4 regions of the Stenotrophomonas sp. CFBP8980 genome follow, and region 3 is predicted to be linked to each of the others. Evidence: predicted binding sites of a transcription regulator. Region 3 holds the regulator's gene; each other region holds the start of a gene.
The links. Region 3 encodes FliA, which starts transcription of late flagellar genes. Its sites were predicted from a motif close to TAAAGTTTNNCNNNCNNNGGCCGATAA; they were not measured.
Positions count from the first base shown of each region.

Region 1: a site for FliA is predicted at 3,701-3,727, ahead of SOM47_RS10375 (chemotaxis protein). Genes of this name have one in related genera too.
Region 2: a site for FliA is predicted at 5,703-5,729, ahead of SOM47_RS10440 (flagellin N-terminal helical domain-containing protein). Genes of this name have one in related genera too.
Region 4: a site for FliA is predicted at 4,403-4,429, ahead of SOM47_RS02735 (methyl-accepting chemotaxis protein). Genes of this name have one in related genera too.

Region 1 is NZ_JAXCXF010000004.1:40,398-48,126, forward strand. Features, by position in the region: gene SOM47_RS10350 (EAL domain-containing protein) at 1-361, shown strand, start outside; gene SOM47_RS10355 (ATP-binding protein) at 961-2,181, opposite strand; gene SOM47_RS10360 (flagella protein) at 2,261-2,599, opposite strand; gene flgM (flagellar biosynthesis anti-sigma factor FlgM) at 2,596-2,898, opposite strand; gene flgA (flagellar basal body P-ring formation chaperone FlgA) at 2,975-3,631, opposite strand; gene SOM47_RS10375 (chemotaxis protein) at 3,735-4,676, shown strand; gene flgB (flagellar basal body rod protein FlgB) at 4,935-5,330, shown strand; gene flgC (flagellar basal body rod protein FlgC) at 5,334-5,741, shown strand; gene SOM47_RS10390 (flagellar hook assembly protein FlgD) at 5,765-6,448, shown strand; gene flgE (flagellar hook protein FlgE) at 6,480-7,703, shown strand.
Region 2 is NZ_JAXCXF010000004.1:55,684-63,412, reverse strand. Features, by position in the region: gene rpoN (RNA polymerase factor sigma-54) at 1-136, opposite strand, end outside; gene SOM47_RS10465 (response regulator) at 387-1,019, opposite strand; gene SOM47_RS10460 (PilZ domain-containing protein) at 1,120-1,698, opposite strand; gene SOM47_RS10455 (hypothetical protein) at 1,695-1,994, opposite strand; gene fliS (flagellar export chaperone FliS) at 1,991-2,410, opposite strand; gene fliD (flagellar filament capping protein FliD) at 2,520-3,866, opposite strand; gene SOM47_RS10440 (flagellin N-terminal helical domain-containing protein) at 4,087-5,598, opposite strand; gene SOM47_RS10435 (flagellin) at 5,929-7,419, opposite strand; gene flgL (flagellar hook-associated protein FlgL) at 7,484-7,729, opposite strand, start outside.
Region 3 is NZ_JAXCXF010000012.1:8,555-16,283, forward strand. Features, by position in the region: gene flhF (flagellar biosynthesis GTPase FlhF) at 1-1,411, shown strand, start outside; gene SOM47_RS17395 (MinD/ParA family ATP-binding protein) at 1,398-2,285, shown strand; gene SOM47_RS17400 (RNA polymerase sigma factor FliA) at 2,282-3,025, shown strand; gene cheY (chemotaxis response regulator CheY) at 3,047-3,439, shown strand; gene SOM47_RS17410 (protein phosphatase CheZ) at 3,439-4,077, shown strand; gene SOM47_RS17415 (chemotaxis protein CheA) at 4,080-5,924, shown strand; gene SOM47_RS17420 (flagellar motor protein) at 6,001-6,741, shown strand; gene motD (flagellar motor protein MotD) at 6,743-7,729, shown strand, end outside.
Region 4 is NZ_JAXCXF010000001.1:597,727-605,455, reverse strand. Features, by position in the region: gene SOM47_RS02745 (LysR family transcriptional regulator) at 24-929, opposite strand; gene SOM47_RS02740 (SDR family NAD(P)-dependent oxidoreductase) at 1,031-1,789, shown strand; gene SOM47_RS02735 (methyl-accepting chemotaxis protein) at 1,809-4,373, opposite strand; gene SOM47_RS02730 (hypothetical protein) at 4,516-4,749, shown strand; gene SOM47_RS02725 (alpha/beta fold hydrolase) at 4,750-5,574, opposite strand; gene SOM47_RS02720 (MFS transporter) at 5,611-7,245, opposite strand; gene SOM47_RS02715 (alginate export family protein) at 7,239-7,729, opposite strand, start outside.

The DNA.
Region 1 (7,729 bases), on a different contig from region 3:
CCTGGCGGCGGGCAACGTGCGCGATGCGTTCGACCTGCTGGCGATCAACGATGTGCAGGTGATCCTGTCCGACCAGCGCATGAGCGACATGAGTGGCACCGAGTTCCTGGGCCGCGTGAAGATGCTCTACCCGGACACGATCCGGCTGGTGCTGTCCGGCTATACCGACCTCAACACGGTCACCGATGCGATCAACCGTGGGGCGATATACCGCTTCCTGACCAAGCCGTGGAATGACGATGAGCTGCGCAAGCACATCCACCAGGCGTTCCGCACGTACGAAGAGCAGCGGCGCAGCAATGGCGGTTCCGTTGCGGCAGAGCCGGTGGAGTCTTTGGATGATCGGTCGGTGTTGCGCTGAGGCGTGGTCGAACGGGTGGCACCCCCTCGCGGGTGGCTGATTCTAGAGCCGCAGCTCGGGGGGGGGGGCGGGGCGGTGGGGCTGGTCGGGGGACGGCAAAAGCCGCTCCTGCGGGCCTCGTTTCGCGCCATCCATGGCGCTCAACGCCCCCGCCCAACCCCACCGCCCGACCCCCTGACAGGTTCCGGTGGCCGCCACCCGCGTAATAAAGAAAGAAAAAGCGGTAGCGCCGACCCATGGTCGGCGAGCGCAGCGGGCCCTTGGCGGAAACATTCCGCCGACCATGGGTCGGCGCTACCGCGGTTCCAAGGCCGCCATGAACCTGTCGAAGGTGGGGCGGGGTGGGTTCGTGGGAACGCTCATCCGCATGGGTCCGGCGCATGCGCCGGACGGGCAGGGCAGGAGCCCAGCGCGGGTCTTGCCGCCTGTGCAGGACTGCACCGGCGAGCAAGCGGATGGCGAGCCTCCATGGACGGATTCACGGCGATTCCCACGAACCCACCCCGCCCCGCCCACAACCAGCCCTGCAGCTGTTGACGTTGGCATTTGCCGCTGCTCTGGCCTGAGCAGGTGCCGGGCGCAGCCCGGCAATACACCAACTACCGTGGCTGTTTGATCGGCAGCACGATGCGGAACGTGGACCCCACCCCCGGCGTGCTGTCCAGGTCGATCCGGCCGTTGTGCTTGTTGATGATGCTGTAGGAGATCGACAGGCCCAGGCCGGTGCCGCTGCCCACCGGCTTGGTGGTGAAGAACGGATCGAAAATACGCTGGCGCAGTTCCGGCGAAATGCCACCGCCGCTGTCCTGGAACTCCACCCACACGTGCTCGCCTTCCACCCCGGTACGCACGGTGATCACCCCCCGTTCGGCGATCGCATGGCCCGCGTTGAGCAGCAGGTTCATGTAGACCTGGTTGAGCTCCGAAGGCAGGCACTCCACCAGCGGCAGCTGGCCGAACTCACGGTGCAGTTCCACCTTGTACTTGAGCTCGTTCCAGATGATGTTGATGGTCGACTCCAGCCCGGAGTGCAGGTCGACCAGCTTCCACGACTCGTCACGCCCGGAATAGGAGAAGTCCTTCAGGTCGCGCACGATGCGGGTCACCCGCTCGATTCCCTCGCGCGATTCAGCCATCAACTGCGGAAGATCCCGGCTGATGAAGTCGATGTCAAGGCGATCGCGGATGTCATCGATTTCCGGGATCAGCGTCTTCGGATCCGGCGCACGCAATGCGCGCTCGTAGGCCTCGATCACCGTGAACAGACTGCGCAGGTATTCCTGCAGGCTGCCCAGGTTGGAATGCACGTAACCGATGGGGTTGTTGATCTCGTGCGCCACGCCCGCAGCCAGCTGGCCGATCGAAGCCATCTTCTCCGACTGCAGCAGTTTTTCCTGTGCGCCGTTGAGGCGCAGATAGGCCTGGCGCAGCTCTGCGTGCCGCTGCTGGAGTTCGCGTTCGTAGTCTTCCTGGCCTTCGACCCGGCGGAACAGGCCCAGGTAATACCCTGCACCCTGGTCACGGTGGTGGTAAAGCTGGGCGGTGACGACCGCTTCGCCCATCACCAGGCTGCCGCTCCACTGCCCCTCGCGACGCGCAACAGCCATCGCATCGGGCGGCAGCAGCGCGCGCAGCCGCTGCGCCGGACCGGCACCACTGGCCGGACCGGAGGCCAGCAACGCCTCCACCGCCGGATTGGCCAGGATCACTGAATCATCGTCGGTGAAAAGCAGCAGGCCTTCACGCACCGGCGCAAGCAGCGCCTGCAGGAGCGCGGGCGAAGGGAAGGACGGCGTCGGGTTCGGGAAGGCGGCAGGCACGGGCGCTCGGCGTGGCAGGGATGAGCGCCACTATACGATGCCTGCGTGCCGCAAGGCGGCGCGGGTGCGCCGCTCGGCTTCAGGCGACGGCGAGCGGACGTCCGGCCGTCATCTGCTGGGACTGCCCCTTGCTGTCATACGCCGGCGCATCCTCGCTGCGGCCCAGCTGGCGCAATGCCCAGTTGACCTCGCGCCGTCGGCGCGACAGCAGCACGCCGTTGGCGCGGTTGCGTTCGGCCAGTTCCTGCAACTGGCTGGATTCGCCGACCGGCAGCGCCCTGTCCAGTGCGCGCAGGGCATCCAGCTTGGCCCCGGTGGCACGGATCAACGCATGCACATCGTGCGCGACCAAGGCCTGGCGCTCGGCATCCAGGGCTTCGCTCAGCCGTTGCATGGGCTCGCTCATGGGCGTGCTCATCCCTGCAGCTGCTGGTCCAGATCAAGCATGCGCGATGCGATCGCCTCTGGATTGATCCGGTAGCTGCCGTTCTGCAGTGACTCACGCACTGCGGCCACGCGCTCGGCATCGATCGCCGGGGCGGCCGCAAGGCTGCGTTCCAGGGCTTGCAGGTTGGTGGCTTCACCGGTCAGCTTCAAGCTGTCGGCTGCCTGCACCGGACGCGCGGGCGCATCGGTACTGATGCCGGGCCGACTGGCCGGACCCACCGCGCGCAGGGTCTGCGCCGCCTGCAGGGTACCGTCGATTTTTTGGCTCATTGGAGCTCCAAGGGTTGCCGTACTGTAACGATAACGGCCACCGGACCGTGATCTTTAGCGGGTTTTACGATTTTTTTCAGCGCGTCACTAAAACGTCGCCACTGGCGTCCACGGTGCCCTGCACTATCTTGCGCGAGGTCAGGTTCTCCACCGACAAGCGTTCGTTCTCGCCGGCATCGCCCAGCGCCTTGCCGGCCACCCGGACTTCCACCGAGCCGCGCCGGGACACCAGCGCCACGCTGTCGCCGCGCCGGACCAGCCGCTGTGCGACCAGGTCAGAAGCGGACAGCAGGCTGCCCGCCTGCAGCGTCCGGCGTGCCACCCGGCCGACGGCCGCGGCGGGGTCGGCCAGCACGGCGCCGGCAATCCGCGCTGCATCACGCTGGGCGGTGGATATATCGGCAGCAGCCAGCGTTTCTCCAGCGGCAATACCACGCGCCAGCACCAGCACGGTCTGCTCGCGGCGCACCTTCACCGGCACGAACAGGCGCCAGCCGCCGGCATCGGGGCAGCTCACTTCCACGGTGGTGCTGGCGGTGGGCTGGGCGGCCAGGCCATGCGCGCACGCAGGCAGGCGCAGCGCATCGGCCACCACGGCCTCGCCCTGCTCACCGGCCGCCAGCGTGGAAAGTGCGGCAGCGCGGATGCTGTCCACCGGCTGCCACGAGGGCGCGGCCCCGGCGGGCGCGGCCATCGCCAGCATCAGCCAGCACATCGTCTTGAAGGATGGCATGCCACCTCCGGTCATGGGATCAGCCGCCCTGTTGCAAGCACCGTGCCAATCGCAACGCCGCCGCGCCGCTCAAGTACATCGCCGGCGCGCCGATACAGCCTGCATGTCACATGACCTGCTCAACCGCATCGACCAACGCACCCGGCTTGCTGGACACAACCGGCTGGCACTCCTGTTGTTCCGCCTGGGCGGACGCCAGCTTTTTGGCGTCAACGTGTTCAAAGTGCAGGAAGTGCTGCGGCGCCCTGCCCTGTTCCAGGTTCCCGGCCTGCCCAGCCAGTTCTCCGGGGTAGCGGATGTGCGTGGCCGCTCGGTACCGGTGCTGGACCTGGGCGTGGCCATCGGCCATCCCGAGCGCGGCACCAATGGCGAAGGCCCGGGGTATCTGGTGGTGACCGAATTCAACCGGTCCATCCAGGGCTTCCTGGTCAGCGGGGTGGAGCGCATCGTCAACATCGCCGTGCAGGACATCCATCCGCCGCCGGAGCTGGGGGCCGAATCCAGCTACCTGACCGCGGTGACCCGCTTCCAGGGCGAGCTTATCCAGGTCATCGACGTGGAAAGCGTGCTGGCCGACATCGCCCAGACCCGCAGCGAAGCGATACTGGACCCGACGATGGCCCTGCCCGCCGATGCACCGCCCATGCAGGTGCTGGTGGTGGACGACTCGCGCGTGGCCCGCCAGCAGATCCGCAGCGTGCTGGACCAGTTGGGCGTCGGCGCGACCCTGCTGTCCGACGGCAAGCAGGCGCTGGACCACCTGCTGCAGATCCACGCCGCCGGTGAAGACCCGGCCCAGCGCTACGCCATGGTGATTTCCGATATTGAAATGCCGGCGATGGACGGCTACACCCTGACCACCGAAATCCGTCGCCACCCGGGCCTGTCCGGACTGTTCGTGCTGCTGCACACCTCCCTGTCCGGCGTGTTCAACAACGCGATGGTCGAACGGGTGGGCGCCAACGCCTTCGTCGCCAAATATTCCCCGCACGAACTGGCCGACTTCGTCCTGGACCGCCTGCGCCGCGTCGCCGAAGCCGCCTGACTCCGGCATCCCCGTCGAGCGTGACCCGGCGCTAGCAGCTCTGGCCGACCGCGCACGTAGACGGTCCAGAGGCGGGGGGCGGGCCCGTGCGGGACCGTTGGAGCCCCGGATGGGCGGAAACGAGACCCCATGGATGGGTTCACGGCGTGTCCCGCACGGGCCCGCCCTCCGCCTCCCACGCGCAGCCGCAGTAGGCCGCCAAAGACGCTTTGGCACGGCGCTTGCAGCCTCCCCGGCACAGTTCCGTGGGAGCGCGCCATGTCCAACCTGATTTCCGACTACCTGGGTGTCCATGCCCAGGCCATGCCGTTGCGCGAGCAACGCATGAAGCTGATCGCCAGCAACCTCGGCAACGCCGACACCCCCGGCTACAAGGCCCAGGACCTGGACTTCGATGCCGCCCTGCGCAGCGCCCAGGGCCAGTCCGGCAACGGCCTGATGGCCACCACCAACGAACAGCACCTGGCGATCGGCGGGGGCCTCAACCCCTTCCAGATCTCCCGTGAAGGCATCCAGCCCAATCTCGACGGCAACACCGTGGACCCGGACACCGAGCGCGCCGCCTACGGCCGTGCCGCGCTGGAATACCGGGCCTCGCTGAGCTTCGTCGAATCCAAGGTGCGCTCCATGCTCACCGCCATCACGGGGCAATAAGCGATGAGCAACCTGCCGATCTTCGACATCGCCGGATCCGCCCTGCAGGCGCAGTCGGTGCGCATGAGCACCATCGCCTCCAACCTGTCCAACGCCGATTCGGTGGCCGGCTCGGCCGAGGCGGTCTACAAACCGCTGGAGCCGATCTTCCAGGCCGTCACCAGCCGCACCGATCCCAACATCACCACGGTGCAGGTCAAGGAAATCAGCCAGAGCAACGCCGCGCCGATCAAGCGCTACGAGCCCGGCCATCCACTGGCCGACGGCGATGGCTACATCTACCAGGCCGACGTCGACCCGGTCGCGCAGATGGTCAACCTGATTTCCACCTCGCGCAATTACCAGGCCGGCGTGGAAATGCTGAGCACCGCCAAGGAACTGGCCCTCGCCACGCTGACGATGGGCCGCTGACGCGCGCCCGCAAGGATCTCCCCATGAGTACTGCCATCACCACCCAGTCCAGCCAGGACGTGTACGCCGCCCTCGGCCTGAACTCGCCCAACAGCAGCGCCAGCAAGAAGAAGGACACCCTGGAGCAGGCCGACTTCCTGCGCCTGATGACCGAACAGCTGCAGCACCAGGATCCGCTGAAGCCGATGGACAACACCCAGATGGTCGCGCAGATGGCGCAGATGTCCACCGTGCAGGGCATCACCGACCTCAACACCACCGTGCAGGGGTTCCAGACCTCGATGGCCAGCGACCAGGTGCTGCGTGGCGCCGCGCTGGTCGGCCACGATGTGCTGGTGCCGTCGGAAAAGATGGTGCTGGAAGCCGAAGGCAGCGTCGGCGGCGTGGTCGCCGCACCGAGCGCCGGCATGATCAACGTGGACATCACCGATGCCAACGGCCTGAAGGTCGCCCAGATCAGCGTGGAAGCCAGCGCCGCCGGCGAGACCAGCTTCGAATGGGACGGCAAGGACAGCAGCGGCAACCGCCTGCCGCCCGGCAATTATTCGCTGGTGGCCAACCACACCGACACCGCCGGCGCGCAGACCAAGCTCGGCACCTACGTGGAGGCCCCGGTGGAAAGCGTGACCGTCGGGTCCGACGGCCTGTACCTGAATCTCAAGGGATTGGGCGCCGCCCCGATCGACTACGTGCTCCGCATCAGCTGAGCCCCCAGACCGCATAATCGAGGAGTCCACCATGGCTTTCAATGTCTCGCTGTCCGGCATCAACGCCGCCAACACCGACCTCAGCGTCACCGCCAACAACGTCGCCAACGTCAACACCACCGGCTTCAAGCAGTCGCGCGCCGAGTTCGCCGACCTGTTTTCTGCCACCAGCTACGGCCTGTCACGCAATGCGGTGGGCTCCGGCGCACGCGTATCCAACGTGGCCCAGCAGTTCAGCCAGGGCAACAACAGCCAGACCGGGCGCAGCCTGGACCTGGCCGTGTCCGGCGAAGGCTTCTTCACCATGAGCATGAACGGCCAGCGTACCTACTCGCGCGCCGGCAATTTCCAGACCGATGCGCAGGGCTTCGTGATCAACCCGGCCGGTGCACGCCTGCAGGTGTTCACCCCGAATGCCGACGGCACCACCTTCGACTCCGGTCGCCTGACCGATCTGCAGCTGCTGACCACCGACAGCCCGCCCAAGCAGACCGGCAGCGTGCAGCTGGCCTTCACCCTGCCGGCCAACAGCACCCAGCCCACCGTGACCCCGTTCGACCCGACCGATTCGAACAGCTACAGCCAGTCCAGCGGCGGCGTGACCGTGTATGACTCGCTCGGCGTCAGCCACACCCAGACCTCGTACTTCGTGAAGGGGACGGCCGCCAACGAATGGCAGGTCTACAACTACGTCGACGGCCAGGCCGCCGGCGCACCGACCACCCTGCAGTTCAATGAAAGCGGCGCGCTGGTGGCCCCGGCCAACGGCCAGATCACCCTGGACGGCTTCACCCCGGGCACCGGTGCCGGCCAGCTCAACCTGACCCTGGACGTGGCCGGCTCCACCCAGTACGGCGAGAAGTTCGCGCTGCGCAACTTCCAACAGGACGGCTACGCGTCGGGCAAGCTCAACGAGATCAGCGTCTCCGAACAGGGTGTGGTCTATGCGCGCTATTCCAATGGCGATGACAAGGCGCTGGGCCAGGTCGCACTGACCAACTTCAACAATGCCCAGGGCCTGCAGTCCACCGGCGACAACATGTGGGTGGAAACCTTCGCATCGGGCTCGCCGCGCACCTCCGCGCCGGACTCTTCGGACCTGGGCAAGATCCAGGCCGGCGCGCTGGAATCGTCCACCGTGGACCTGACCGAGCAGCTGGTGAACATGATCGTGGCCCAGCGCAACTTCCAGGCCAACTCGCAGATGCTCAGCACCCAGGACCAGGTCACCCAGACCATCATCAACATCCGTTGATGATGGCCGGCTGACCGCAGCACGGA
Region 2 (7,729 bases), on a different contig from region 3:
GCGGGTTGTTGTCCAGGGCGCGCTGGATTTCCTGCTCCAGCTGCAGGCCATCGAGCTGCAGCAGCCGGATCGACTGCAACAACTGTGGCGTCAGGTGGAGGTTCTGGCCCAGCTGGACATTGAGTGCGGCTTTCATCTGCATTCCCCTGCGCCATCCCCGACGCGTTATGGAACACATCTTGCTTGTTGGCCGGGGTAGGGGAAATCGGGGGCTTCCTGAGCGCGCTAGGGCCGCCCCTGACCCGTGGTCAGGAAAATCCCTACATCGCAACGGGTTTCCGTCACGGGGCCGGGTGCAAGTGCCTGATCCGCAGTAGCAGCCCGGCCTGCCGTCGCAGGAATCTCGACCCGCGGCGGCCGCGGCGTCGGAAAAGCGTCGTCGCCCGCTATTCCAGATCGCTCTGGTGGCGCGCGGCCAGCAGCACCAGGTCGTTGGCGCGACGGCAGCCCAGCGATTCCATCATCCGGGCGCGATGGGTCTCCACGGTCTTGACGCTGATCCCGAGGTCGGCCGCCATTTCCTTGTTGCTCTGACCGCTGCCTATCCGGCGCAGGATCTCACGCTGGCGCGGGGACAGCGCCGCGACGCCCACCGGCTTCTCCCGCCCCAGCATCGGGGCGAGCATCTTTGCCGAAATCTGTGGGCTCAGGAACACCTGGCCGGCATGCGCCGCGCGCAGTGCGAGTTCCAGTTCGCCCGGCGCGGCATCCTTGACCACGAAACCGACTGCGCCGCGATCCAGCGCATCGCGCACGTGGGCGACGTCGTCATGCATGGTCATCATCACCACGCGCGATCCAGGGGCATGCAGGCGGATATCGCTGAGTGCTTCCAGACCGGTGCGCCCGGGCAGGGAAAGATCCATCAGCACCACATCCGGTGCATGTTGGAGGGCCTGCTGGAGTGCCTGTTCAGCGTTGCTGGCTTCGGCCACCAGCTGCACGTCGGCGAATCCCTGCAGCAGTCGCCCAAGGCCGGCGCGGACTAGGGTGTGGTCGTCGACGATCAGAACGCGCAAGGTGAGCAACTACAGGCAGGGAAGGGACCACCATAGCGGACCGGGACCGGGCAGCCAATAGCGACAGGCGCGTACAGCGACGGCCATCCCGTATTGCGCCTCAGCGGTAGCGTCGGGCGTCGGCGATCTGGCGGCGGTGCAGGCGGAACAGGTGGCGTTCCAACGCCATTTCCAGCCCGTCACCGAGTTCGTCGAAACGCAGCCACAGGTAGTGGCCGCCGGCGCCATTGGCCGCTTCGGCCAACACCTGCACGGGCAGGTCCACGTGGTCGGGCAGCCAGTCGCTGGGCTGCAGGCGCACCGTGCCCGCGCTGCCCGCAACCGCGCCGCTGCGCGGGCCCAGCTGCAGCCGGATGCCGCGCCGTGACCAGCGCAGCGGACGCAGGGGCAGGGCATCGGCCTGCTGGCGTACCAGCCGGCCGACCAGCAGCAGCACCAGATCGAGCTTGGCTTCGATGCGCTGCTGGCCGGGGCTGGCTTCGCCGCGGTCGTCTTTGTCCTCGCCGCGGCTGTCTTCCACCAGGCCGATGCTGCGCAGCAGCTGCTCGGCCGCGCTGGCGCGCACGCCGCCGCTGCCGCGCAGGAAGTCCGCGGGCAGGTCCACGTCGCAGCTCAGCGTTTCATCGAACAGCTCGCTTTCTGCTGGGTGGTGGATCGAGGGCGCGGCGGGCGTATTCATGCCAGCGATTCTGCCTTCAGGTAGGCATGCGCAGCGCGAAGGGAGCGCTTGCCGTGGTTGATGTGGGCAGCGGCTTCATCGCGCAGCTGCACCATGCGGCCCATCACCCGCTGCTGGTGGGCCAGCAGGGCGCGGATCGCCTCGTCGGTGGGGCGTTCGATGCTCAGTGAAAGTGCGGCCACCGCCTGCAGGTGCTCGCCCATCAGGCGTTCGCTGCCTTCATGGTCGCCGCTGGGCAGCCACGCTTCCAGCGTCTCCAGCGAGGCGTGCAGCGGCTGCAGCAGCAGGTCGGTCATGGTGTACCTGCGCCACGGATCTGGCGCTGGTCGCCGGGGATGGCGTTCCAGGCCGAGTCGATCTCCATCATCAGGCTCAGTGCATCCTTCAGCGCAGCCGGATCGTTGTGCAGGTTGGCTTCGGTCAAGCGCACGATCACGAACTCGTAGAGCGCGGACAGGTTGGCAGCGATCTCACCGCCCGCCTCATGGTCCAGCGATCCGTCGAGATGGCCGACGATCGAGCAGGCTTCGCCGATCGCCTTGCCCTTGCGCGCCTGGTCACTGCGCTGCAGCGCGGCCTCGGCGGTGCGGATGCGCTCGCAGGCACCGGCCAGCAGCAGCGCCACCAGCTTGTGCGGGTCCGCATCGACCACCGAAGTGCTGACGCCGACCTTGCGGTACTGCTCGGCGAACTGCCGGTTTGTGCCGTACATGTATCTCTCCTGGGGTCCCATGGTGCGTGCGGTCCCGGAGGCGGGCGACGCGCGATGGCACCAGATGTTTCATTTGATATCGGCCCGGAGGCCGACGAACTTGAGTCGATCAGCTGTTGCTGAGCAGCTGCGAGCTGAGCGAACCGCTCGCGCTCTGCATCTGCGCTACCATCTTTTCCATGGCGGTGAATTGCTTGGTGTAGCGCTCGCTCACCTTCTCCATCCGCGCATCCAGGTCATCAAGCTGCTTTTCCAGCGCCTTGATTTCCTTGTTGAGCGAATTGGTGCGCTGGGTAAGCGTGCCGGTGCTGGTATCGAGGTTGCTCTTCAGCAGGGCGGTCATCGATTTACCAATGCTGCCTTCTGCCCCAAACAACGCCTTCACCGCCTCGGGATCCTTGCCGATCGCGGTATCGAGCTTGGCCGCGTCCAGGCTCAGGGTGCCATCTGCGGCGATGGTCACGCCCATGGCCTTGAGATCGTTGACGTTGGCGCTGAGCGAGCTGCGCAGTTGCTGCTGCAGTCCGCGCACCATCGCATCACCGGTCAGCGTGGAGGCCGTACCGGTTTCGGCGTTGTAGGCGCTCGAGGATTTCAGCGTGCCCTGGATGGCGTTGTAGGCGCTGACGAAGGCAGTCAGGTTGGACTTCAGCGCCGTGTTGTCCGGGGTCAGGGTCAGCGTCTGCTTTTCGCCTTCCTTGGCCTTGGTCAGCGTCAAGCTGATGCCAGGAACCAGATCGGTGATCGTGTTTGAACTGGAGGTGCGTGTGAAGCCGTCCACCACGACCACCGCATCCTGGGCCGCGACCATCTCGGTCAGTTTCGAGGTGCCGGCCGGATCGTGGACCAGGTCGGCGAGGCCGCCATTGCCGCCAGTCGTGCTGATGGTAAGTGCGCCCTTGGTGCCCGAATCCACCGCACTCAGCACCAGGTGCTGGCCATCATCGGCGGTCACGATGGCAGCGGTGACGCCCTTTCCGCCGGCGGCGGAGTTGATCGCCGCAGCGACCTCCGCCAGCTTGGCGCCGACAGGAATGGTGACGTTGATCGTCTTGTCACCGTGGCCGATGCTGAGCGTGCCGTCGCCGATCACCGCGTCCTTCTCATAGGCCTTGGAACTGAGCTTCTGGCTCTGCGCCAGTGTTTTGACCTCCACCTCGTGCGTGCCGGCCGCCGCTTTGCCGGCGGTCGTGGCGGTGTCCAGGGTGGCGGTGAAGTTCGATTCCGTCGGCGTGCTGGGCTTGATGCCCGGCGCGGCGGCACCCTTGACCAGTGCGCTCAAGGCCGTCTGCAGGCTGGTCATGCCGTTCTTGATGCTGCCCAGCGCGGACACCTTGGCGGTCGCGGCGGTTCCGGCGGTATTGATCTGGTTCTGGCGCGGCGCGCGCTCACTGGCAACCAGCTGGGAGACCAGGGTAGGAATGTCGAGGCCGGAACCGATGGTGCCGAGGGACATGGAGGGATCCTTGTGCTGTGACGGCACGAGCCGATGCCATGCATCAGCTATCGGCCGTGGTCGGGCAAGCTTGAGCGCGGTTGCGCTGGCTGCCTTCATGCAAGCCCCATGCCACGCTGCGGTAGTGACGGCCGCTGGCCGTCAGCTCTTCCAACGATCGCACAAACGAAAAGGGGGCTTTCGCCCCCTTTCCGGTCTTACGTATTGCCTGGCCGAAGGATCAGCGCAGCAGGCTCAGCACGTTCTGGCTGGACTGGTTGGCCTGGGCCAGCATCGCCGTACCGGCCTGCTGCAGGATCTGGTTGCGGGTCAGTTCTGCGGTTTCCGAAGCGTAGTCGGTATCGCGGATGCGGCTGCGTGCAGCGGACATGTTCTCCGAGGAGGTGCTCAGGTTGGCCACCACCGAGGTGAAGCGGTTCTGCACGGCGCCGAGGTCGGCGCGGGCGGAGTTGATCGAGTCCAGTGCAGCGTCCATCGCCTTCAGTGCGTTGTCGGCACCGGCAACGTCGGAGATGTCCAGGTCGTCAAAGCCGGTGTCGGCAGCGCCGGCGGCCCAGGCGGTGCCCACGGCGCTGGCGGCGGTGGAACCTGCGGTCAGGCCGGTCTGGGCCAGCAGGCCAGCGGCATCGGAGCCACCGCCGGCAGCCACGGTGACGTTGCCATCAGCGCCGGTCAGGACCAGCTTGCCCGAATCCAGTGAAGCGGAGACGCCGGTGTTGTAGCTCTGGGCGTTGATCGACTTGACCAGTTCGTCAGCGCGCTGTGCCGAGCTGCCGGCTTCGCCGAAGTTGATCGTGGCCGAACCCTTCGAACCGGTCAGGGTGAAGCTGCCCGAGGAGAAGGTGTTGGCACCGGCGGCGCCGCCAGCGGTCTGGGCCGCCACGGTGGTGACGCCACCCGGCACGTCGCCGGCCAGTTCAACTGCGGCGGCGGTGGTGTTGGACAGGGCGACGTTGGTGCCGTCAACAGTGGCCAGGCCAGTGGCTTCGCCGTTGATGGCAGCGGCCACGGCGGTGGCGAAGTCAGCGGCGCTGCGGCCGACGCCGGCTGCCACGGTGACGTCAGCGCCATCGACGGTGAAGTTGAATTCGGCTTCCACGTCCACCGCCGACAGGTCCAGCGTGGCGGTGCCCGGGGTAGCGGCACCACCGCCTGCGCCTGCTGCGCCGGCCGGGGCTGCGCCGGTCATCTTGGCGGCGGTGTCGACCTTGTTCCAGTTGCCCAGCGAAGCGATGTTCGCGTTGGCGATCTGGGCGATGTCGATGGTCTGGCCCTGGTTGGCGCCGATCTGGAAGGACTGGCTCTGGAAGCTGCCGTCCAGCAGCTTGGTGCCGTTGAAGTTGGTCTGCTCGGCAACGCGCTGGATTTCAGCCTTCAGCAGCTGCACTTCAGAGTTCAGCGCCTGGCGGTCGGAATCGGAGTTGGTGGCGTTGCGGGACTGCACGGCCAGCTCGCGGATGCGCTGCAGGTTGTTGCCGATCTCGCCCAGCGCGCCTTCGGCGGTCTGTGCCAGCGAAATGCCGTCATTGGCATTGCGCGAGGCCTGGTTCATGCCGCGCACCTGGGTGGTGAAGCGCTCGGAGATGGCCAGGCCGGCCGCGTCATCCTTGGCGCTGTTGATGCGCAGGCCCGAGGACAGGCGCTGGATCGAGGTGGCGAGGCTGTTGCCGCTGGTGCCCAGGTTGCGCTGTGCGTTGAGCGACATGGTGTTGGTGTTGATGACTTGTGCCATGGTGCGGTTTTCCTTTTTGGCAGTGGGTCCGGCAGATCAGCCTGGCCGGTAACGGGGGCAGTGGATGGGCGCCCCGAAGGGGTGTGCTGCCGCTGCTGAAATCAATAACGGCACTGCCTGCCCAGCCTTTAGCCACAAGTCAATTATTTTTTCGTGAGGGCGCCGCACACGGTGGCTTACCGTTGGCTTTCCGGTAGCGCCGAGCCGTGCTCGGCGGCTTCTTGCCGGCAATACACATCAAAAGGCCCCGCCAGTGATCTGGCGGGGCCTCGGGGCGTGCGCGCGTGGATGGATCACGCCGAGCATGGCTCGGCGCTACCGGACACCTGCTTACGACTGCAGCAGGCTGAGCACGTTCTGCGGCGCCTGGTTGGCCTGGGCCAGCATCGCCGTGCCGGCCTGCTGCAGGATCTGCGTGCGGGTCAGTTCGGCGGTTTCCGTTGCATAGTCGGTATCGCGGATACGGCTGCGCGCGGCCGACATGTTCTCCGACGAGGTGGTCAGGTTGGCGATGGTCGAGCTGAAGCGGTTCTGCACCGCGCCCAGATCCGCGCGCGAGGAGTTGATCGAGGTCAGCGCCGCATCCATTGCGTTGAGTGCGTTGTCCGCGCCCAACGTAGAGGTGATGTCCAGGTCGGCGAAGCCCGACTTGGGCAGACCGGCCGCCCACGCGCTGCCGATGGCGGCGCCCGCCGTGGTACCCGCGGTCAGGCCCGTCTGTTCGGTCAGCGTCGCGCCGCCGGCGAGGGTGAAATCGCCGTCCTGCGATGCCAGCAGCAGGCGGCCATTGCTGTCCAGCGAAGCGGTCACGCCGGTGTTGTAGCTCTGGTCGTTGATCGACTTGACCAGATCGCTGGCACGCTGTCCTGCACCGCCGGCCGCAGCGAAGTTGATGGTAGCGGTGCCCTTGGCACCGGTCAGGGTGAAGCTGCCGGCAGAGAACGTCGCAGTGCCGCCCGCGCCCTGTGCGGCGACCGTCTGTGCTGCAACGCCGTTGGAGAACGTATCGACCACCACGGCAGCCGCACCCGTGTTTTCCAGCGCAACGTCGTTGCCGTCGGCACTGGCCAGGCCGGGGCGCACGCTGTTGATCTGGGTGGCCACTTCAGCCGCCAGACCGGCCGCATCACGCGCGCCATCGGCTGCAACGGTCACTTCGGTGCCATCCACTTCGAAGGTGAACGTCGCGGTCGGGTCAGCCACGCCGGCAAGGCTCAGGCTGGCCAGGCCCGGACCGGCCACGCCACCGCCGGTGCCTGCTGGTGCGATGGCGGTGAACGTGGCCGAGGTGTCAACCTGGTTCCAGTTGCCCAGTTCCTTGATGTTGGCGTTGGCGATCTGCGAGATGTTGATCGTCTGGCCCTGGTCGGCGCCGATCTGGAAGGCCTGGTTGGTGAAGCTGCCGTCCAGCAGGTTGGTGCCGTTGAAGTTGGTCTGCTCTGCGACGCGCTGGATCTCGGCCTTCAACAACTGCACTTCGGCGTTCAGTGCCTGGCGGTCGGAATCGGAGTTGGTGGCGTTGCGCGCCTGCACGGCCAGCTCGCGGATGCGCTGCAGGTTGTTGCCGATCTCGCCCAGCGCGCCTTCGGCGGTCTGCGCCAGCGAAATGCCGTCGTTGGCATTGCGCGCGGCCTGGTTGATGCCGCGGATCTGGGTGGTGAAGCGTTCGGAGATCGCCAGGCCCGCCGCGTCGTCCTTCGCACTGTTGATGCGCAGGCCCGATGACAGGCGCTGGATCGAGGTGGCCAGCGAGTTGCCGCTGGTGGAAAGGTTGCGCTGGGCGTTCAGCGACATCGTGTTGGTGTTGATGATCTGTGCCATGGGGCGTCTCCGTGGGTTGCTCGGGTCTGTTGGTAGAGGCGCGCTTGGGGCGCCCGGATGAAGGTCAGCGGATACTGTTGAACAGGGACATCGCCTGCATCTGGCTGAAGATCGTCTGCGCGGCCTGCAGGGCCGCGTTTTCGAGCTTGTACTGGCCGATGGCATCGGCGTAGTCCAGGTCGCGCAGGGTGGAAAGGGTGGTCTTTACGGTTACGGCGGTGGCGTCGCGTGCGCTGGCGGCGTCGTCGATGGCGGCCAGCTGCGCACCGCCTTTTGCCCGTGCATCGATCATGTTTTCCGAGGCACGCGT
Region 3 (7,729 bases):
GGCGCGTGCCGCCGGTGGCCTCGCCCGATTCCCGTCGCCGCCCGCCGTCAACGAACCGTCGCTGCCCGAGCAGATCTTCGCCCCCTTCGTGCAGCCGCCGGCCGACGCGCCGCGGGTATCGCCCAGCCGCCCTGCCGCTGCGCTGCCGCGCGCCTGGGTGGAGGACGAAACCTTCGATGTCGCAGTGCCGGCAGTAGCCGTTGAACCGCGCGTTCCGGCGCCGGTTCTGCGCGCACCGGCGGTGCTGCCGCCGCCGCTGCCGATGGCCTTCGCCGCACAGGTGCCGGAGCTGACCGAGGCCGGTAGCGCCGAGCCATGCTCGGCGGAATCTACCCGTCCACGGCCCGCTTCGCTCGCCGACCAGGGGTCGGCGCTACCCCTGGCCGTCAGCGCCGAGCCCCGCTCAGCGGAATCCGCATCCGTTCCCGCCCTCCAGTTGGCCGAAATCGTGCCGCCGGCGCCGCCGGTGGTTGCGCCGCCTACTCTCACCGTCATCGCCCGCGACGACGAAGAGATGCGCCACCTGCGCAATGAAGTGGCCGGCATGCGCCAGGTCATCGAACGCGAGATGCACCGCTTCACCGATGAACGCCTGCGCGGCAACCCGGTGCGTGCCACCGCGCTGGACCTGATGGACGAATACGGCTTCGACGCCGGGATCGCCCGCGACGTGGTGCTGCAGATCCCGCTGGATACCGAAGCCCACCGCGGCCGCGGCCTGATGCTGGGCCTGCTGTCGCGCAAGCTGCCGATTTCCCCGGTCGACCCGCTGGAAGCCGGCGGCGTGATCGCGCTGGTCGGCCCCACCGGCGCCGGCAAGACCACCACCATCGCCAAGCTGGCCTCGCGCTTTGCAGAAGCCCACGCCCCGCGCGACGTCGCGCTGGTCACCACCGATACCGCCCGCATCGGCGCCCGCGAGCAGCTGTACGGCTTCGGCCGCCAGCTCGGAATCGCCGTGCACGAAGCCAACAGCGGCACCGACCTGGACCAGCTGCTTGAGCGCTTGAAGGACTACAAGCTGGTGCTGATCGATACCGCCGGCGTCGGCCCGCGCGACCGCACCCTGGCCTCGCAGCTGCAGTGGCTGCGCGCCGCCCCCCAGGTCAGCACCCTGCTGGTGCTGCCGGCCAACACCAGTTTCGGCGACATGGACGAAGTGGTGCGCCGCTTCAGTGCCGCCAACCTGCAGGGCGTGGTGCTGAGCAAGCTGGATGAAACCGGCCGCTTCGGCACCGCGCTGTCGGTGGCCGTCGACCACCGCCTGCCGATCACCTGGGTGACCGACGGCCAGGACGTTCCCGAAGACCTGCACCGGGCCAGTGCAGCCAATCTTGTACTTCGCCTTGAAGATTTGCGCCGCGCGGCCGATATGCCCTGCAACCCGGAGTTGAACCATGCCGTCGCGTGAATACGCCAAGCTGACCACCGCCTTTCCGTTGTCGGCCACCCGCAGCCAGCCGCTGGGCCCGGTCCGCACCATCGCCGTCACCGGCGGCAAGGGCGGCGTGGGCAAAACGAACGTTTCGGCCAACATGGCCGTGGCGCTCGCGGGCATGGGCAAACGCACGCTGCTGCTGGACGCCGACCTGGGCCTGGCCAACATCGACGTGATCCTGGGCCTGAAGCCGGAGTTCACCCTGGCCGACCTGATCGCCGGGCGCTGCACGCTGGAAGAGGTGATCATCGAAGGCCCCAACGGCGTGCTGGTGGTACCGGCCGCGTCCGGTCGCCGGCACATGGCCGAACTGGCCCCGGCCGAACATGTCGGCCTGGTCAATGTGTTCTCCGAACTGGAGCGCGACCTGGATGTCATGGTGGTAGACACCGCCGCCGGCATCACCGATGGCGTGCTGACGTTCTGCCAGGCTGCCCAGGACACCGTGGTGGTGGTCTGTGACGAGCCGGCGTCGATCACCGATGCCTACGCCCTGATCAAGGTGTTGTCGCGCGAACGCGGCGTGGACCGGATCCAGGTGGTGGCCAACATGGTGCGCGACTCCAACGAAGGCCGCGTGCTGTACGAAAAGCTGAGCCGGGTCTGCGAAAAGTTCCTCGCCGATGTTTCGCTGAACTACCTCGGCTGCGTGCCGCAGGACGACTGGCTGCGCCTTTCGGTGCAGCGCCAGCAGCCGGTGGTGAAAGCCTACCCGTCCAGCCCCTCGGCGCTGGCGATCAACGAGATCGCCCGCCGTACCGCACGCTGGCAGGCGCCCACCGAGCCGCGCGGCGGCGTGGAGTTCTTCCTAGAACGCATCCTCAAGCAGCGCGGGGTGGTGGCATGAAAGGCGCAGCGCAGTACCGCGAAGTACAGCGCACCGCGGCCACCGAATGCATCAACCAGCATTCGGACCTGGTGCGGCGCATCGCCCATCACCTGGCCGCCCGGCTGCCGGCCAGCGTGGAGGTCGATGACCTGATCCAGGCCGGCATGATGGGGCTGATCGAAGCCTCGCGCAGCTATGATGCCGACCAGGGCGCATCGTTCGAAACCTATGCCTCGATCCGCATCCGCGGCTCGATGATCGACGAAATCCGCCGTGGTGACTGGGTACCGCGATCGGTGCATCGCCGTGCGCGTGACGCCGCCGCGACCATCCGCCGGCTGGAACAGGCCAGCGGCCGCGCTGCATCAGCCACCGAAGTTGCTGCGGCGATGGACATCCCGCTGCCGGACTACCTTCGGCTGATGGAAGATGCCTCGCGCGGCCAGGTGCTGAGCCTGGAGTCACGGATCGAGGACCAGGGCGAGCTGGACACCATTGCCCAGGGCGGTCCGACCCCGCAGCAGGTACTAGAACGCAGCCAGTTCGGAAGCGAACTGGGCAAGGCCATCGGCCACCTGCCCGAGCGTGAGCAGCTGGTGCTGTCGCTGTATTACGAACAGGAACTCAACCTTAAAGAGATCGGCGCAGTGCTCGGCGTGAGCGAGTCGCGGGTCTGCCAGATCCATGGCCAGGCGGTATTGCGCCTGCGTGGCCGACTGAAAACCTTCGAGGCCGTTGACGCGGGCCTGGAAGCGTAAGTACCCAAGAGGAATCAAGCTTTGAACAAGAACATGCGCATCCTGATCGTCGACGACTTTTCGACCATGCGTCGCATCGTCAAGAACCTGCTCGGCGACCTCGGCTTCACCAACACCGCCGAAGCTGAAGATGGGCATGCCGCACTGGCGATGCTGCAGAGCCAGTCGTTCGATTTCGTGGTGACCGACTGGAACATGCCGGTGATGACCGGTATCGAGCTGCTCAAGGCGATCCGGGCAGATGCACGCCTGAAGACCCTGCCGGTGCTGATGGTCACCGCCGAAGCCAAGCGCGAACAGATCATCGAAGCGGCCCAGGCCGGCGTCAACGGTTACATCATCAAGCCGTTCACTGCACTGACCCTGCAGGAAAAGCTCGGCAAGATCTTCGAACGCCTGGCGGCGAGCGCCTGATGGCCGCTGTCATGGATGCAGCGATGGACAAGGCCTGGCTGGTACAGCGGCTGCAGGAAGCGCTTGCCGCGCTGGAAGCGGGCGATGAAACCGGCTGGCGCGTGCAGATCGATGCCCTCGCCGCCGCACGTACCCAGCCCATGATGGCCGGCCTGTCACGGCTGGCGCGCGAGCTGGGCCAGGCACTGGGCGAACTGCCCACCGTCACCACCGATGCCGGTGAGCTGGACGACGCCTGCGCCCGCCTGGATCACGTGGTGACGATGACCGAACAGGCCACCCACCGCACCCTGGACCTGACTGAAGAATGCCGTGCACTCACCGCACGCCTGGGGGAAGAGGCCTTGCCGCTGCTGGAGCAGCAGCAGGCGCTGGAGCGCATCCGCCACAACCTGACCGAGATCGCCCTGACCCAGAGCTACCAGGACCTGACCGGGCAGATCATCCGCCGCGTGGTCGGCATCGTGCGCCGCGTGCATGAAGGCTTCGGGGCACTGGGCCTGCCGCCGGAACTGCAGGCGCAGCGCCAGCAGGGCCGTCATGAGCCGGCACTGGCCGGTCCTGCGGTGCACGGCGTGGACCGCCATGCGGTGTCCCAGCACGATGCCGACGACCTGCTGTCCGACCTGGGGCTCTGAAGATGAGTGGAATCGCCGACGACATCGCTGCCGACTTCATCATCGAGGCGCAGGAAATCCTTGATCGTCTCGGCGAGCAGCTGGTCACCCTGGAACAGGACCCGCAGGACAGCCCGCAGCTCAATGCGGTGTTCCGCGGTTACCATACGCTGAAAGGCGGCGCAGGCTTCCTTGGCATCACCGCCATGGTCGAACTGTGCCACGCCGCGGAAGAAACCCTCGGCCTGGTGCGTGCCGGCCAGGCCACGCTGCAGCCGCACCATTTCGATGCCGGCCAGCAGTCGCTGGACTACCTGCAGGCGATGCTGGATTCGGTTTCGGCCGGCGAAGAGCCCGGCCATGCGCCACCGGAGCTGATCGCCCAGTTCGATGTCGGCGCGGCTCCGGCCAGCACGTCCGCGGCTGCAAGCGGCGATCCATCGCTGATCAGCGATGACGAATTCGAAGCCCTGCTTGACCAGCTGCATGGTGGCGGCGCACCGACCGCGGTGGCACCCAAGGCCGCCGATGCGATGATCAGCGAAGACGAGTTCGAAGCCCTGCTCGACCAGCTGCACGGCGGTGCCGTGCCCGGCGCCCAGGCCGTTTCTCCGGTGACTCCTGCGCCCGTTCCCGCCAAGCCCGCCCCGCCCGCCGCCCGTGCACCGGCAGCCAGTGCCGCCGCCCCGCCCAAGCCGGCCAAGCCGCTGGCCGAAGCCGAGCAGACCGTGCGCGTGGACACCAAGCGGCTGGACGCCATCGTCAACCTGATCGGCGAGCTGGTGCTCTCACGCAACCGGCTCAAGACGCTGCGCGCGCGTCTGCGTGATGAAGAACTCGACCGCGCCGTCTCCACCCTGGACATCGCCACCGCGCGGCTGCAGTCGGCGGTGATGCGTACCCGCATGCAGCCGGTGGGCAAGGTGTTCTCACGCTTCCCCAAGGTCGCCCGCGACGTCGCCCGCTCGCTGAGCAAGGAAGTCGAACTGGAGCTGGTCGGCGCGGAAACCGAGCTGGACCGGAACCTGGTGGAAGCACTGGCCGACCCGCTGGTGCACCTGGTGCGCAATGCCATCGACCACGGCGTGGAAATGCCGGACCTGCGCGAAGCCCAGGGCAAGCCGCGCAGCGGCCACGTGCGGCTTTCAGCGCAGCAGGAAGGCGACTATGTCAGCATTGAAGTACAGGATGACGGCGCCGGCATCGATCCGGAAAAGCTGCGCGCCAAGGCCCGCGAGAAGGGTCTGATCGATCCTGAAGCCGCTGCCCGCCTGAGCAGCGAAGAATGCCTGCACCTGGTGTTCCTCCCCGGCTTCTCCACCAAGGCCCAGGTCACCGACATTTCCGGTCGCGGCGTTGGCATGGACGTGGTGCAGTCGCGCATCCGCGAACTGAGTGGGCAGATCCAGATCCAGTCCGAGCTGGGCCGTGGCAGCCGCTTCATGATCCGCGTACCGCTCACCCTGGCGATCCTGCCGACCCTGCTGGTGCAAGCCGGCGAGGATGTCTACGCCTTGCCGCTGGCCCGCGTGCTGGAGGTGCTGCATGCACCGGCCACCTCGCTGGGCTGGTTCGATGGCCGTGCGGTGCTCGACCGTCGCTCGCACACCCTGGCCCTGGTGGACCTGCGCCAGTGGCTGGACGTGGAGCCGATGCAGTCCAATCTGCTGACCATCGTGGTGCTGCAGGCGGGCGAAGCACGCTTCGGGCTGGTCGTGGACCAGGTGCGCGGCCGCGAAGAAGTGGTCATCAAGCCCTTGCCGAAGGCGCTGCGCGGACTGCGCGGCTATGCCGGCGCCACCCTGATCGGCGACGGTCGGATGGCGCTGATCCTCGATGTCGACGGGCTTCGCAGCCCGCACGACTGATCAAAAACTGTGACGTCGGTCGGCACGCTGCCGGCCGCCAGCTCAAGTCACACCGCTACGGGCCGATAACCGATCCATGGACAGACTCAGCCTCATAGGACTCTTCCTCGCCTTGGCATCACTGGTCGGGGGCAGCATCCTCAAGGGCGCTGGCCTGGCGTCGCTGTGGTCGCCGGCTGCGTTCGTGATCGTGATCGTGGGAACCCTCGCATCGATCCTGCTGCATACCGCCCCGGCGGTGTTCAAGCATGCCTTCACCATCGTGCGCTGGGTGATCCGCCCGCCGCAGAGCGATCGCCGCCAACTGATCACCCAGATCGTGGAATGGAGCAACATCGCCCGCCGCCAGGGCCTGCTCGGCCTGGAGGCACAGGTCGAAGCGCAGTCTGATCCGTTCCTGCGCAAGGGGCTGCAGCTTCTGGTGGACGGGGTCGAGCCGGAGACCATCCGGCACATGCTGGAGATCGAACTCAGCAGTCAGGAGCACAAGGACCTGGCCGCCTCCAAGGTATTCGAGGCCATGGGCATCTATGCGCCGACCCTGGGCATCATCGGCGCGGTGCTGGGGCTGATCGCGGTGATGAAGAACCTGGCCGATCCGAGCAAGCTCGGCCACGGTATCGCCGCGGCCTTCACCGCCACCATCTACGGCATCGCCTCGGCCAACCTGTTGTTCCTGCCGGTGTCGGCCAAGCTCAAGAGCGTGATCGCGCACACCACCCGAGACCGCGAAATGGCCATCGAAGGCCTGATCTCGATCGCGCTGGGCGAGAACCCGCGCAACATCGAATCCAACCTGAGCGGATTCCTGCACTGACATGGCCCGCCGCAAGCACCACGAAGAGCATGCCAACCATGAGGCCTGGGCGATTCCGTACGCCGACCTGATGACGCTGCTGCTTGCCTTCTTCGTGGTGATGTATGCGATCTCATCGGTCAACGAAGGCAAGTACCGCGTGGTCGCCGCCGCGCTGAGCACCGCCTTCGGTTCGGCCCCGCGCACCCTCAACCCCGTGCAGGTCGGCAGCAACCAGGTCAAGGGCGGCGGCTGGGATGCGCCATCGGTGATCAACGCCGGCAGCCGCGTCGGTCCCTCAGCCCCTGCGCCGGCCAACGATCCCTCCTTGCTGCCGGCGATGGCATCGCAGATGCGCTCACCGGTGTCCTTCCGTGACCAGGAACAGCTGAAGCAGGCCGAGCGCCAGCTCGACGCGATCGCCGACCGGCTCACCGCCACGCTGGCGCCGCTGATCGACCGCGGCATGATCACCGTGCGCCGTACCGAGCTGTGGATCGAGGTGGAGATCAACAGCGATATCCTGTTCCCGACCGGTGCCTCGGTGCTGGACGTGCAGGCGCGTGACACCCTGTCCACGCTGGCCGGGGTGCTGCGCGACGTGCCCAACAGCGTGCGCGTGGAAGGCCACACCGACAACGTGCCGATCGCCACCGCGCAGTTCCCTTCCAACTGGGAACTGTCGGCCGCGCGTGCCGCCAGCGTGGTGCACCTGTTCGCCGACCAGGGCCTGCAGCCGGCCCGCCTGGCGATGGTCGGCTACGGCGAATTCCGCCCGCGCGATGACAACACCAGCGCCGTCGGGCGCAACCGCAACCGGCGGGTGATGGTGATCATACTGGCCGACACCACGCACGGCGTGGACCCGATCAGCGAGCGGCTCAACGCCTCCACAGGCAGCGCTGCGCCCGCGCCGATCACCCCGATTTCCTTACCCCCCACCCCGCAGGCGCCACGTGCGCCTGCAGCGGCCGGCAGCCCGATCGGCGCCGCCGTCACCCCCGCCATG
Region 4 (7,729 bases), on a different contig from region 3:
CGCCACTGGATCGCCGACGGTGCCTACTGGGGCAACAAGTGTGGCTGCAGCAGCGCGGCCACCCAGTCCATGAACACCCGCGCCCGCGCGGGAAGGTGCCGGCGCTGCGCATACAGCAGGGTCACCGGCATCGGTTCGGACGGCAGCTGCGGCAGGATCTCAACCAGCGTTCCATCGGCCAGTGCCTGGCGCACGCCCAGCCGTGGCACCTGGATGATGCCCAGTCCGGCCAGCGCGGCGGCGGTGTAGCCATCGCCGCTGTTGACGGTTACCGCACCGGCCATCGGCAGGCTCCGGTAGTGGTCGCCATCGCGGTATTCAAACCCTGCAGGCCGTTGCCCCAGCGTGCTCACGTAGTGCACCAGGCGATGCTCATCCAGCGCGTCGAGGGTCAGTGGCGTGCCACGCGCGGCGAGGTAAGCGGGGCTGGCACAGTTGACCATGTCCATGCTGCCCAGCGGTCGCGCCACCAGCGTGTTGTCGTCCAGCGCACCGACCCGCAGCACGCAGTCGAAGCCTTCGCGCACCAGATCGACACGGCGATCGGTGCCGCTGAGTTCGATCTCCAGCCCCGGATGCTGTTCAAGGAAGGCCGGCAGCTGCGGCAGGATCAGGTGGCGGGCAAGCCCACTGGACATGTCCACCCGCAGGCGTCCGCGCAGCTGCGCGGTATCGCGGCGGAACATGCCCTGCAGGTCCTCCATGTCATCCAGCAGGTCACGGGCGCGCTGGAACAGCTGCTCGCCATCGGCCGTCAACTGCACGCGGCGCGTGGTCCGGTGCAGCAGTTGGGTGCCCAGCGCCGCCTCCAGGCGCTGCACCGCCAGCGACACACTGGCCTTGGGCAGGCCCAGGCTTTCTGCCGCACGGGTGAAGGACCCACGCTCGGCGACGTGCAGGAAGATACGCAGCGGCGCCACGTTGTCCATTGATTGTCGCCCCTGATTGAACAGTCATATCAGGATCACGCAGTTTATTGGTCCTCGCAAGCCCAATAGGCTGGTCACCTACCCGTCCGTTGGAGTACGACATGTCCGTTTCCCGCACCCTGCTGATCACCGGTGGCAGCCGTGGCCTCGGCCGCAACGCCGCCCTCGCCCTGGCCGCCGACGGCGCCGACATCGTATTGACCTACCGCAGCCAGTCGTCCGCCGCCGACGAGGTGGTGGCGCAGATTGAAGCACTGGGCCGGCGCGCCGCCGCGTTGCCGCTGGACGTGGCCGACAGCGCCTCGTTCGCCGCCTTCGTCGAACGGCTGCAGGCCCAGCTTGCCGACTGGGGCCGTGAGCGCCTGGATGGCCTGGTCAACAATGCCGGCGAAGGCCACTATGCGCTGATCGCCGACACCACCCCGGCCTCGTTCGACCACCTGGTCAACGTGCACTTGAAAGGCCCCTACTTCCTGACCCAGGCGCTGCTGCCGCTGCTCGCCGATGGCAGTCGCATCCTCAACGTGTCCAGCGGGCTGGCGCGCTTCTCGCTGCCGGGCAGTTCGGCCTACGCGATGATGAAGGGCGGCATCGAAGTGTTCACCCGCTACCTGGCCAAGGAGCTCGGCGCGCGTGGCATCAGTGCCAACACGCTGGCACCGGGTGCGATCGAAACCGATTTCGGCGGCGGCCGCGTGCGTGACGATGCCGGCATCAATGCGATGGTCGCCTCGTCCACCGCGCTCGGCCGCGCCGGCAAGCCCGATGACATCGGCCCGGCCGTGGTCGCGCTGATGTCGGCGGACACGCGCTGGATCAATGCCCAACGCGTGGAAGCCTCCGGCGGCATGTTCATCTAGGCGATCCGCAACGGCGGGCTCAACCGGCGACCGGCATCCTTTTTCCGGATGGGGAAAGGGACGCCGACCGCGCATCGCCGACGCTGCGCAGCTGGAACACCGCGACCGCCTCGGCCAGCACCTCCGCCTGCGCTTCCAGTGCACGCGCCGAGGCCGTGGCCTCTTCCACCATCGCCGCGTTCTGCTGGGTACTGGCGTCCATCTGCACGATGGTCTGGTTGACCTGGCCGATGCCGTTACGCTGCTCCAACGAGGCATCGCGGATCTGCGCCATGATCGCGGCCACCTGCTGCACGCTGGCCTGCAGTTCTTCCATGGTGGCACCGGCCTGGCTGACCGCACGCGTGCCCTGCCCCACCTGCTGCACCGAGTCCTCGATCAGTCCCTTGATCTGCCTGGCCGCATCGGCGCTGCGCTGCGCCAGCAGCCGCACTTCACTGGCGACCACCGCGAAACTGCGACCCTGCTCGCCGGCACGTGCCGCCTCGACGGCGGCATTCAACGCCAGGATGTTGGTCTGGAAGGCGATGCCATCGATCAGCGCGGTGATCTCGCCGATGCGTCGCGACGACGCGCTGATGTCCTGCATCGAACGCTGCACCTGGCCCACCGCATCACCACCGCGCGCGGCCACTTCCGCGCTGGCGCGTACCAGTGTGTCCGCCTGCCCGGCGGCATCGGCGTTGCGCGATACGGTATCGGTCAGCTCGTGCATGGACGCGGCGGTCTCTTCCAGGTTGGCCGCCTGCAGCTCGGTACGGGTGGAAAGATCCGCATTGGCGGCGCTGATTTCACCGGCCGCGTCGCCGATCGAGCGCGCCGCGTTCTGGATACCCGCCACGATGCCCGCCAGCTGGTCCACGGTCGCGTTGGCGTCGTCGCGCATGCGCGCGAACACACCGTCCAGGTCCCCGTCCATGCGTACGCGCAGGTCGCCCCGCGCCAACGCCGCCAGCAGCACCTGCAGATCGCCGAGGTTGTGTTCGAAGGTCGCCAGCAGGTGGTTGATGCTGGCCGACAGGCGATGCACGTAGCCCTGCTTTCCCTGCAGCGGGATGCGGCCGGCCAGCTCTCCCTGCGCCGCCGCATCCACCAGCGCGCCGACTTCGGTCTCCAGCAGCACTTCCAGGGCGCGGCTGCGCCACTCCACCACCTCGCCAAGCGACCGGCCGTCGTCGAAGATCGGCGTGGTCACCAGCTGCCAGGTCGTGCCGCCGTGCTGGATGTCGTACTCCTGGCGAACGCTGCCGTCGATCCGCGCCAGCGCCGGATGCAGCTGTCGCGCAGGCCGGCCCAGCACGTCGTTCCCGCCCGCGCCCAGGGTCTGCAGCAACGCCGGATTGGCATGGGTCACTTCGCCCTGCGGATTGACCACCATCAGGCCGGTGGAGGCGCTGTCCAGTGCCTGCCGCGCACGGGCGTTCTCCTGCGCCACCGCCCGTTCGCGTTCGATGCGTGCCCGCAGCTGTTGCTGCATGTGGCCCAGCCGCTGCGCCAGCTGGCCGATTTCATCGTGTGGGTTATGCACGCGCAACACGGTATCCAGGCGGTCCTCGGCAATATCCTGGGCGAAGCGCAGGGTGTCCTGGATCGGTCGACGCACGGCGTGCAGCACCATCAACAGCGTGCCGATCAGCACCACAGCCACGGTCAGCAGCGAGGCGGCAAACAGTACCCCCAGGCGTGTGGCCTGCGCCTGCTGGCGGCTGCGCGCCTGCTCCAGGCTGGCTGCCTGCGCCTGCTGGAACGCCTCCAGCGCGGGGGTGATGCTGGCCGCCGTATCCACCAGCGATTGCGCTTCCACGTCCAGCCCCATGCGGGCGGCGGTATAGGACAGCAGGGCCCCCTGGTAGGTATCCATCAGATCGCGCAGCTGTTGCTGGGTATCGGCCGGCAGGCCCGCCAGCGCCAGGTCGAACGGCAGTTTCTCCTCGCTGGCGCGGTCGGCATGCCGGGAGTCGCCGCTCAACAGCAGCAGGCTTTCCTCACGGCGCATCCGCTGCACGTGCAGGGCCAGCAGCGGGCGTTGCGTTGCCTCCACCGCCGCCTGCAGGGCGTCGGCCGCCTGCTCCAGCTGCGCCGACATCGCTTCGTCGCCACGTCCCATTTCGTCCACGCGCGCGTTGAGCGCGGCGATGCCTTCGGCGAACGCGTCGGCCTGGGTGGTCAGTTCGGCCAATGCCTGCCGGCGCGCCGCGTCCATCGGCAGCGCCCGCAGCTGCTGCAAGGTGGCCCGCAGGCGCTGCTGGGCAGCCTGCAGCGCATCGCGATCGGCGGCATCGAAACTGCGTGCATACTGGGTCTGCAGGCGGCGTGCTTCGGCGATATCGGCGGCCAGCGTGGCGGCCAGTCCGGTGCCCTGCTGGTAGACCGCGAAGCTGCGTGCGGCGCGTTCGCTGCCGTGGCTGGTCCACCCGTACATCGCGGCAATGGTGATCAGGCCCAGGCCACAGACCAGCAGGCTGGCCTTGATCTTGGCGGCCACGCTGAGCCGCGCCAGGTGCCGCAGGGAAGGCCGCGCGCGTGCCGCAAGGTTGCGCAGGCGGGGGAAGGCAGAACGCAGGATGTGGGGGGCAGCCGGCATGACGGGATCCGAGGCGGAGTGACGCATCGGTATCGGCCTGCCCTGGCCGGACTTTAGCCCGCTGATGCGGGAATGTGCCGCGCTGCACGCGGCACGCTGCTCGTTGTAACAGCGCCGCAAGTCGCATCGATGACAGCGCACGGTGCCTGCTGTGGCCTGGTTCGCTGCGGCGGGCGCGCGCCGACGTTGCAGGCGTGGATCGCCCGCCGACCGCTTCACCGCGATCCGCCAGGCGGTGGCGGTGCCTTCCGGTCGTAATGCACGCGCGATCGCCACGTTGCACGCGGGAGTAGAAAAGCTGAAGGCCGGAAACGAACTGGCCGAAGCGTTCGCACGCTCCGGCCATTTCGATGTATCGCTCGTAGGTGGGGCCTGATCAGGCCCTGGCGAAGGCCAGCAGGTCGGCGTTGAACTGATCGGCGTGGGTCGAGGTCAGGCCATGCGGCGCGCCCGGGTAGACCTTCAGCGTGCCGTTGGCGAGCAGCTTGATCGACTTCTCGGCAGCAGCCTTGATCGGCACGATCTGGTCGTCGTCGCCGTGGATCACCAGCGTCGGCACGTCGATCTTCTTCAGGTCTTCGCTGTAGTCCACTTCAGAGAACTCACGCACGCAGTCGTACTGGCCCTTCACCCCGCCCAGCATGCCCTGCAGCCAGAACGAATCGCGCATGCCCTGGGTGACCGCGTTGCCATCGCGGTTGGCACCGAAGAACGGCGTGGCCAGGTCCTGGAAGAACTGCGAGCGATCCCCTCCAGTACCCTTGCGGATGCCGTCGAAGACGTCCAGAGGCGTGCCTTCCGGGTTGCCGGCGGTCTGCAGCATCAACGGCGGCACCGCGCCGACCAGCACCACCTTGGCGACGCGGCTGCTGCCATGGCGACCTACGTAATGCGCCACTTCACCACCACCAGTGGAATGCCCGACCAGGATCGCGTCCTTGACCTCGGCCTGCTCCAGCACGGCGGCCAGGTCGTCGGCGTAGGTGTCCATGTTGTTGCCGTCCCAGGTCTGGCTGGAACGTCCGTGGCTGCGACGGTCGTGGGCGATCACGCGGAAGCCGTTCTGGCCCATGAACAGCATCTGCGGTTCCCAGGCGTCGGAGCTGAGCGGCCAGCCATGCGCGAACACGATCGGCTGGCCGGTGCCCCAGTCCTTGTAGAAGATGCGGGCGCCGTCTGTGACGGTAACGAAGTGGCTCATGCGATTGGCTCCTGTCGAAGTGGATGGAACAGTGGGTCAGATGTCACTGTGGGTGTGCGGCACGGCGGCATCCAAGGCATCGCTGCCGCCGACGAAATGGCGCACCACCGGGTGCCGTTCGCCGCGGTGGAGCGTGCGCAGCTGCTCCTGTACGGCCTTGTCATCGGAGGTGATGCGTTCGTGCTGGCGCAGGTGCTCCAGCCACGACGCGGTGACGAAGTACTCCAGGTGCACGCCCGGGCTGGCGACATCTTCGGCCACGCCCCACAGCACCGCACCATCGCGGCGGCGCACGCGGCCAAGCAGGCGCATGCACGCATGGAAAGCCGCGCGGTCGGCCGCATCGATGCGGTATTCCACCGTGACCAGCACCGGTCCGCGGTCATGCGCCACCGCCACCGAAAGCTCCGGTGCAGGCCAGTGGCCGGCCGGACGCAGGTCCAGTTCTTCGGTACCGGAAATGCGCACGCGCCAGACCAGCAGGCCCGCCACCACCGAACCGACGGCCGCCACCAGCAGCGCCAGGGTGGGCGTGCTGCGCTGGGCGAGTGCGCCCCAGCACAGCCCACCGGCGGCCATGCCCAGTGAAAACACCATGATGTACAGCGCCAGCGCACGCGCCCGCACCCACGCCGGCACCGCGGTCTGCGCGGCGATCTGCAGCGAAGACAGCACGGTGATCCAGGCGAAGCCATTGACCAGCATCGCCAGCGGCAGCAGCACCCAGCTGCGCAGCAGCGCCAGCCCGACCAGGCTCAGCGCCAGCGCCAGCGTGGCCAGCAGCACCAGCAGGTCACGGTCCAGCCGCGCACGTAGTTTCGGCAGCAGCAGGGCACCACTGACCGCACCGATGCCCACGCAGCCCAGCAACATGCCGTACTGCCCTGCCCCACCCTGCATCTGCCCGCGCACCACCACCGGCAGCAGCGCGGTCATGGCGCTGGCGAAAAAGAAGAAGCCTGCGGACTTGATCAGCACCGCCTGCAGGTGGCCGGCCCGGCTGGCATAGCGCAGGCCGGATTTCAGCCCGGCGCCGAAGCCCTCCGGCGGCAGGCTGGAGGCCTTCGGATCACGCTGCCAGCGCAGCAGCACCACCAGCATGGCGGCGAAGCTGATCGCATTGAAGCCGAACGCCCACGTGGCCCCCAGCTGGGCGACGATCACCCCGCCGATGGCTGGGCCGAGCGAGCGCGCGATGTTGATGCCGATCGAGTTCAGCGCCACCGCCGAGGCCAGCATCGGCGGCGGTACCAGTTCGGACACGATCGCCGCTTGCGCCGGCATCGCCATCGCCGCGCCGCAACCCATGCAGAACGTGAGCACCACCAGCAGGGTCGGGCTGAGCATGTCCAGGTGGGTCAGCACCGCCATGGTGCCGGCCACCGCCAGCATCCAGCCCTGGGTGGCCAGCAGGTAGCGGCGACGGTCGACGATGTCGGCCAGGGTGCCGGCCACCAGCGCCAGCAGCACGATCGGCACGGTGGTGGCCGACTGCACCAGCGCGACCATCAGCGGCGAGCCGGTGCGTTCTGCCATCACCCAGGCCGCGGCCACGTCGTTGACCCAGGTGCCGATGTTGCTGCCCATGATGGCCAGCCACAACGCGCGGAACATGCCGATCTGCAGCGGCGCCCAGGCGCCGGGCGCAGCGGGGGAAGAGGTCTTTACCATTGCCACGCTCCTACGATGGAGGCAAAAAGAGTGTTGCGGCCACCGGCCTGGCGCAGTGCCGGACCGGCATCCACCCAGGCCAGCTGCCATTGCCAGAGCCAGTCTTCGCTGGCCTGCCAGCGGGTTTCCGCTTTGTATTGGGTGCCGATGCGACGCGCGCCACCGGCACTGCCGGGCAACGGCGCCAGCGGTGCCGGCGTGGTGTACACCGCATCGCTGCGCTGTTGTTTCCAGGCCAGCTGCACGCCCAGCTGGGTGCTGAGGCGCTCGTTGAACTGCAGGTCCAGGGTCGGCTGCACGTCGACCAGATTGGCCGGCGCCAGCAGGCTGGCCTCGCTGAAATAGGACGACTTCGGGTACAACGCATTGAAGGTCTGCAGGCGCCCATCGCCCGCATCGCGGTCACCGCTGGCGATGTCCAGCTTCACCCCGAGCCGTGGTTGCAGCGGCGCCTGGTGCCAGCGCCAGCCGGTATCGCTGGCCA